DNA from 3 places in the Methylorubrum sp. GM97 genome. Region 3 is predicted to be linked to each of the others. Evidence: riboswitches for the same ligand, from Rfam matches in the RefSeq annotation. Region 3 holds a riboswitch; each other region holds the start of a gene.

Region 1 (2,256 bases), 2.2 Mb from region 3:
GTCGCGCGCTTCCTCAACACGGTGCGGGCCGCCTGATGAGCGACGCCGAGATCCACGTCCTGCCGACCATGCGTCTCGCGACACCGCAGGTCAGCCGCATCGTCACCGAGCTGACCGAGGCGCATGCGGCAGGGGTGGATCTCGGCTCACGGGTCCCGCACATCCAAGCCAACAGCGACGCGCTCCTGACCCTGCACGACAACCTGGAGCGCGAGATTGCTGGCCTACCGTCGGCATTGGAGCAACTCGGTGGGCGGGGCCGACACGTTGGGGCGGTGCTGCAGCAGTTGCTGGAAGAGGTTCGGCAGCTCGCCGATCTGGCCCGCCGCTACCCGCACTAGGGCCAAGACTCGTGGTCAGCAGACGACGCTCCCGAGCTCTGACCGGCGCGCAGCAGATCCCTTATAACCACCTAACGGTCCCGCTCCTTGGAATCTGATTTCTCTTAGTCGGTTTCTGCACACATCTAAGCGGCTAAAAAACGGTCATTTTTCTCGCATGTCTGATCGCGCAACGAGAGGGCGGCTCGGGATGAGAAACGGCAGTTGAGCAGGCGGAGGCTTGACCGCTGCTGTGCGCCAGCAGCCGACATTCAACTCGTTAGGCCGGTATGGCCGCTCTCGACCCCAAGCAGCCCTACGAAGCCGTCTGAGAGCAAGGCCGCTATCAAGGTAAAAGTAGACGTTCGAGGATCTCCGCAGGGGACCCGGTCGAACCGTTCCCTATGGTTGGGCACAAAAAAGGGTTTAGTGTTTGGTGTTGCTCCAAAGCGACGGATTGCGCTGACGATGGCGTTACCATGCGCGTGACGGTTCCCCTCGGGGATCAAAAGGGAACGCGGTGAGGGGTAACCCGATGCCGCGGCTGCCCCCGCAACTGTAAGCGGCGAGCCTTCCGCCACCATGTCACTGGGCAGCCTCGCCCGGGAAGACGGTGAGAGGGCAGCGACCCGCGAGCCAGGAGACCTGCCGTCAGTCGTGGTCACACGCGAAACGCGTCGGGCGGGGTGTCCTGGCGGGTGTCGAAGCGCTGCCTTCCTGCGAGGAGGCGGTGAGCTGAGGCCTCGTTCGCGGTGACGTGCCACTGCCGTTGCCCGAGGCTCCATGTTCATTGCTTTCCGACGCACGCGCTCGTCAATCGAGCGCTCACGTTCGGCCACTGCTCTGCTAGTGTCCACGAGCACCCTTGTTCTGGCCTCGTATCCTCTTGCCGCTCAGGAGCGTGGGGAGGCTGCGGACAACGGACATGCAGTCACGCTGGAAGAGCTAACTGTCACCGGTGCAGGGTCGGGCACGCGCCTCCTTGCGTCGACCCCCTACACTGCGGCGGCCACAGGACTGAACCTCGCAACGCCAAACCGGAGCGGCAGCCGTCTCGACCTGTCGCCGCTGCAAACGCCAGCCAGCATCGAGGTCATCCCAGGTCAGAAGATCCGCGAACGGGGGCAGGAGACCGTCCAAGAGGCGGTCACCCAGAACGCGGCCGGCATCACGACGATCGGCGCGCCGGGCAACGGCTTCCAGTCGTACACCTCCCGCGGCTTCTCGGGCGTAAACTCGGTGATGCAGCTCTACGACGGGACTAGGCTGTATGTCGGCGCCGGCACGATCACCTACCCGTTCGACACCTGGAACGTTGATCGCATCGAGGTGCTGCGCGGGCCTGCTTCCGTCCTGTACGGGGATGGAGCGATCGGTGGCGTGATCAACGTGGTTCCCAAAAAGCCCGTCGCTGTGCCGATCAATGCCGCGCGCGCCGCGTTGGGCTCGGACGGTGTGAAACGTCTGGCCTTCGATAGCGGTGGTCCGATCGGCGAGAACGTCTTCTACCGCCTCAACGTCAGCGGCAACCAGGCCAACGGGTGGCTTAGGCAGAACGGGGATTTTGCCAACCTCGCGGTGTCTGGCTCGATCCTCTACCAGGCCACCCCGGATCTCGCCTTCAGCCTCTCACACGATTACGGCTATCAAGCGCCGCTGCGCTACTTCGGGACGCCGCTGACTGGTGGTCGGCTCGATCCGCGCCTGCGGTTCCAGAACTACAACGTCGACGACAGCAGGATCGTGTTCCAGGACAACTGGACACAGTTCAGGACGGAATGGACCCCAACCGCGGACATCACCATCCGCAACACCGCTTACCGGCTGGTCTCAGACCGGCATTGGCGCAACGTCGAGAGCTACGCCTTCGTGCCGGCGACGGGCCTCATTCGCCGCACCTCGCCAATCGAAATTTTTCACGACCAGGAGCAGATTG
Region 2 (2,256 bases), 1.3 Mb from region 3:
TGAAGTTGTTGGCGTGGCGGAAGCTGACATGGTTCACGTCGAAGCCGGCCGAGAACGTATTGGCCAGCCCGAACAGGGCGCCGCGGAACGTCGCGTCGAACCGACTCCCGACCTGTTCCTGGCTATGGCCGATTTCGAGATAGTCGGAGCGATCGACGAGCCCCGTTGCCGGGTTGAAGCGGTACTGCTCGACGTCGCGCCAATGCCGGCGGCTTTGAAGGCGGTAGGCGGTGTTGCGCACCGTCACGTCGGCCGAAGGGGTCCATTCCGTCCGGAACTGCGTCCAGTTGTCGGTCCAGGCGATCCTCGAATCGCGGACGTTGTAGTTGTTGAAGCGGATGGCGTCGGGCACACGCCCGTTCACCAGCGGCGTGCCCCAGTAGCGGGTGGGCTCCTGGTAGCCGAAATCGTGGCTGAGCGTGAAGGCGAGATCCGGATTCGCTTGGAGCGTCAGTGCGCCCGAGGCCGCGAGGTTGCGGAAGTCACCCTCTGGGGTGATCCAGCCGTCGGCACGGTTGCCGCTGACATTGAGGCGATAGGCCAGGGATTCGCCGATCGGCCCGGTCGAATCGACCGCCGCACGGGCGATGCCGTCCTCGCCGAGGCCGAAGCGGGCGACATTGAGCGGCGTAAACAGCGGCTTCTTCGAAACGACGTTGACGATACCGCCGATGGCTCCGTCCCCGTAGAGAACGGAGGCCGGCCCGCGCAGCACCTCGATCCGCTCCACGTTCCACGTATCGAACGGGAACGTGACGGTGTTGGCGCCGACATAGAGCCGGGTGCCGTCGAACAAAGTCTGGATCGAGTTCTGCCCGGCAAAGCCGCGAGCGGTGAAGAAGCCGAGTCCATTGCCCGGCGAGCCGAAGGCCGTGATGCCGGTGCCGTTCTGCGACACGGCGTCCAGCACGCTGGTCTGACCGCGCAGGCGGATGGTCTCGCCCGAGATGATGTCGAGACTCGCGGGCGTTTCCAGCGGCGTGAGACCGAGCCGGCTCGCCGAGCGCGACGGCGTGCGCAGGTTGAGGCCGACCTGCGAGGACTGCGTCAGACTCGGTGTCCGCAAGGCTGCGGCGGCGTCCGCGCCGATGGCATCTGCCGGCGCGTTGGCGGGCAGGCCGATCCCGGCGCCGCCTTGCACCGCGATCTCATCGAGATGCGTCAGGAGTGCCTGGGCCCGAACCGGACCGGACGTCGTGAGGGGCAGGGCGGCGACTGCGGACAGGAGGGACCGGCCGCAGAAGCGGCGGTGAAAGGGGGACATGATGGAAACGATGCCTCGGCAGCGACGGTGGCACGTCACCGCGACCGAGGCCGAACCACTGCCGGCCATGGGCCTTCAGCGTTTCGACACCTGCTGGGACACCCCGCCCGGCATGGCTCGCGTGTGACCACGGCTGACGGCAGGTCTCCTGGCTCGCGGGTCGTCGCCCTCCATCGTCTTCCCAGGCGAGGCATGCCCAGTGACGTGGTGATGGAGGACTCTCCGCTCACAGTTGCGGGGGCAGCCGCGGGATCGAGCTCGAAAGCCCTCCACCGCGTTCCCTTTTGATCCCTTGCGGGAACCGTCAACGGTCAAGCTACGGTCAAGGCGGCGCTTCGGTCAATGCGCCCGGCGCCGTTCGGGACGCCTGCACCAGGAGCGATCCACAATCGCGGACCCTGCCGCGACCAAAGCCGCACGGCAGCCAAAAAGAAAAAAGGCCGCCCCGAAGGACGGCCCGAAGTCTAGGGAGGAAACGCCCAAGAAGGGCTGCAGGACCGCGACGCCATCGCGACCCGGCATGGCCATGATTTCTCAGGTTGCAGTGCACAAAGCAATCGCTGACGCGTCGGATCGGGCATGCATTCATTGCATATGTTCGGTTCCGAACTCATGCGCTCCGGCGGAGCCATTCGGCCGCCCAGGGGTTTCGGTCCTCCGAATGCTGCCTCATGGATGCTGGATATGCCCCGTTGGATGTTCGCCTTTCCCGTCGTGCTGATGATTCTTGCAGGGCTCGTCGTCTTCGCCTTCACGCGTACGGGCCCGACCGACAACCAGAACACCCACGCTCCGCAGACCGGCCAGACCCGCTGACGCCGCCGAATCCCAGAGCGCGCCGGCCCCTGAGCCATTCCGGCCCACAAATTGCGAAGTTTGCACGGTCGGAATCGTTCGGTGGGGTCCTCCGTGCGGATCGGATGCGTTTTCCTCTTGAGCGCCCTCCTGCTTCCATCCGGGGCTCACGCACGCGATGCGCATGCGGACGCGGC
Region 3 (2,256 bases):
CGGAGCGCCGCGCCCGGTGCTCGTCGATGCGGACCCGCATCTCCTCGTCCCAGGCTTGCGCCGTGGCGATGTAGAGCCAGGGGGCGGGACAGGCCTCGATCAGCCGCTCGGCATAGGCGCTCTTGCCCGAGCGCGCACCGCCGAGCACCAGGGTCATCCGAGGGGAGGCCTGAAGCATCCGCACCCTTTGCCTCACGCACCGCCAGCGCGTCAAAGCCAGTCTGTTGACAATCTGTTGTCAAATGGGCAGCATATTGTCATGAAACGGTCGGATCATGAGGCCGCGGACGCCGCGACGGCTCTGGTGCTGGAGATCTTCCGGTCCAGCGGCGCGCTGCTGGCCGCCGGCGACCGGCTGGTGGGGGATCTCGGCCTCACCAGCGCCCGCTGGCAGGTTCTGGGCGCCGTCGCGCTCGCCGCGCAGCCGCTGCCGGTCGCCCGCATCGCCCGCGACATGGGCATGACGCGCCAGGGCGTGCAGCGGACGGTCAATGAGCTGGCGAAAGCGGGCCTCGTGACCTTCGCGGACAATCCCCACCACCTGCGCGCCCGCCTCGTTCTCCTCACGCCCGCGGGCCGGGATGCCTACGCGGCGGCGGCGGTGCGGCAGGCGCCCTGGGCGGCCGCACTCGCCCGCGATCTCGACCCGGCGGCGCTCGAGGCGGCCCGCACCCTCGTGCGGACCATCGGCGAGCGGGCCGGCGAACGCCGGAGCGGCGAACAACCGGGAGACCACGATGCTGATCGGTGAACTCGCCCTCGTCGCGGCAGCGGCCTTTGCCGGCGCTGCGCTCTATGTCGGCTTCGTGGAGCATCCGGCCCGGCTGGTCCTCGACCCGGCTTCCCAATTGCAGCAATGGCGCCCGAGCTATCGCCGCGCGACCCGGATGCAGGGCGGATTGGCGCTGGCCGCCACCGCCCTCGGTCTGCTCGCCTGGGCGCGTACCGGCGATCCGCGATGGGGGCTCGGGGCGGCGCTCGCGCTCGCCAACTGGCCCTACACGCTGTTGGCGATCATGCCGACCAACCGTGCCCTGCTCGCTGCATCGAGTACCGATCCGGTCGTGGCGCCGCTGATGCAACGCTGGATCCGCCTGCACGCAGTCCGCAGCGGGCTCGGTCTGGCGGCGGTGGCGGCCTTCCTCTGGGCGCTGCGGTGATTGCGGCCGGTGCGGGACACGTTGTGCGTCCGTCCGCATCAGGCTATGACCGCTCCGTGACGGTGCCCCGGCAACGGGGTGAAAAGGGAATGCGGTGAGAGGTTTTCCAGAAGCCTCAATTCCGCGGCTGCCCCCGCAACTGTAAGCGGCGAGTTCCTGCCACGAGCCACCGGGTGATCCGGGAAGGCGGCAGGCACGATACCAGCCGCGAGCCAGGAGACCTGCCGTCCAGCGAAGTTTTGTTCTCGAACGCCGCCGGTGGGGCGGCCGGAGCTCGTGACCCGATGACGACTGCGACCCTTCAGACCCAGGCCGCCACCACCCGTTCGGCCGAGGGCGCCCGCGCGCTCCTCGTCGCCGCCTTCCTCGGCCTTGGTCTCGTCTTCGTGGCGGGCTTTGCTCCGGCGAGCGTCCTGCACAACGCGGCGCACGATTTCCGCCACGCGCAGAACTTCCCCTGCCACTGATCCGCGCATCCAGCGGCTTCAAGCAGTCCCATGATCATCCGGTTGCTGTCGGCGGCGCTCGTCGCCGGCTTCCTCGCGTCCGTCGTCGCGACGGGCCTGCAGCTCGCGCTGACCTCTCCGCTGATCCTCCAGGCGGAGACCTATGAAGGCGAGGGCGCGCATGCCGCCCTCGCGCCCTCGCGCGATGAGACCTCTTTCGCCGCCCTGATCGTCCCGGCCCACGCGCATGCGCATGGCGAGGGCGGACACGACCACGGCAAGGCCGACGCGTGGCAGCCTGCACCGGGCCTTCAGCGGATGGCCTTCACCGGTCTCGCCACGCTGGTCGGCGGCGTCGGCTACGCGCTGCTGCTCGCGGCGGTGATGCTGGCACTTCGCCGTGAGCCGACCCCGCAGGGCGGACTCGTCGTTGGTATCGCCGGCTTCCTCGCGGTGGTCCTCGCCCCCGCCATCGGCCTGCCGCCGGAGCTGCCGGGCATGGGTGCAGCGCCGCTTGTGCTGCGCCAGTCGTGGTGGCTGATGACGGTGGTGGCGACCGGGCTCGGCCTCTACCTGATCGCCGTGCGGCGGGTGCCGCTGACGATCCTCGGTGGCCTCGTCCTCATCGTCGCGCCGCATCTCGCGGGCGC

What was found. Region 3 has a riboswitch for cobalamin ahead of MSPGM_RS07065 (CbtB domain-containing protein). Riboswitches for the same ligand answer to the same signal wherever they lie in the genome.
Region 1: linked by a shared signal. The riboswitch ahead of MSPGM_RS22450 (TonB-dependent receptor) and the one ahead of MSPGM_RS07065 (CbtB domain-containing protein) in region 3 are both predicted to bind cobalamin.
Region 2: linked by a shared signal. The riboswitch ahead of MSPGM_RS13120 (TonB-dependent receptor) and the one ahead of MSPGM_RS07065 (CbtB domain-containing protein) in region 3 are both predicted to bind cobalamin.

What each region holds. Positions count from the first base shown of each region.
Region 1 is NZ_AP025942.1:4,818,602-4,820,857, reverse strand. Features, by position in the region: gene MSPGM_RS22460 (methyl-accepting chemotaxis protein) at 1-36, shown strand, start outside; gene MSPGM_RS22455 (hypothetical protein) at 36-341, shown strand; cobalamin riboswitch at 793-988, shown strand; gene MSPGM_RS22450 (TonB-dependent receptor) at 1,104-2,256, shown strand, end outside.
Region 2 is NZ_AP025942.1:2,844,928-2,847,183, forward strand. Features, by position in the region: gene MSPGM_RS13120 (TonB-dependent receptor) at 1-1,264, opposite strand, end outside; cobalamin riboswitch at 1,385-1,585, opposite strand; gene MSPGM_RS13125 (hypothetical protein) at 1,949-2,080, shown strand; gene MSPGM_RS13130 (hypothetical protein) at 2,198-2,256, shown strand, end outside.
Region 3 is NZ_AP025942.1:1,507,879-1,510,134, reverse strand. Features, by position in the region: gene cobU (bifunctional adenosylcobinamide kinase/adenosylcobinamide-phosphate guanylyltransferase) at 1-178, opposite strand, end outside; gene MSPGM_RS07075 (MarR family winged helix-turn-helix transcriptional regulator) at 260-751, shown strand; gene MSPGM_RS07070 (DUF1772 domain-containing protein) at 738-1,160, shown strand; cobalamin riboswitch at 1,204-1,404, shown strand; gene MSPGM_RS07065 (CbtB domain-containing protein) at 1,445-1,627, shown strand; gene MSPGM_RS07060 (CbtA family protein) at 1,658-2,256, shown strand, end outside.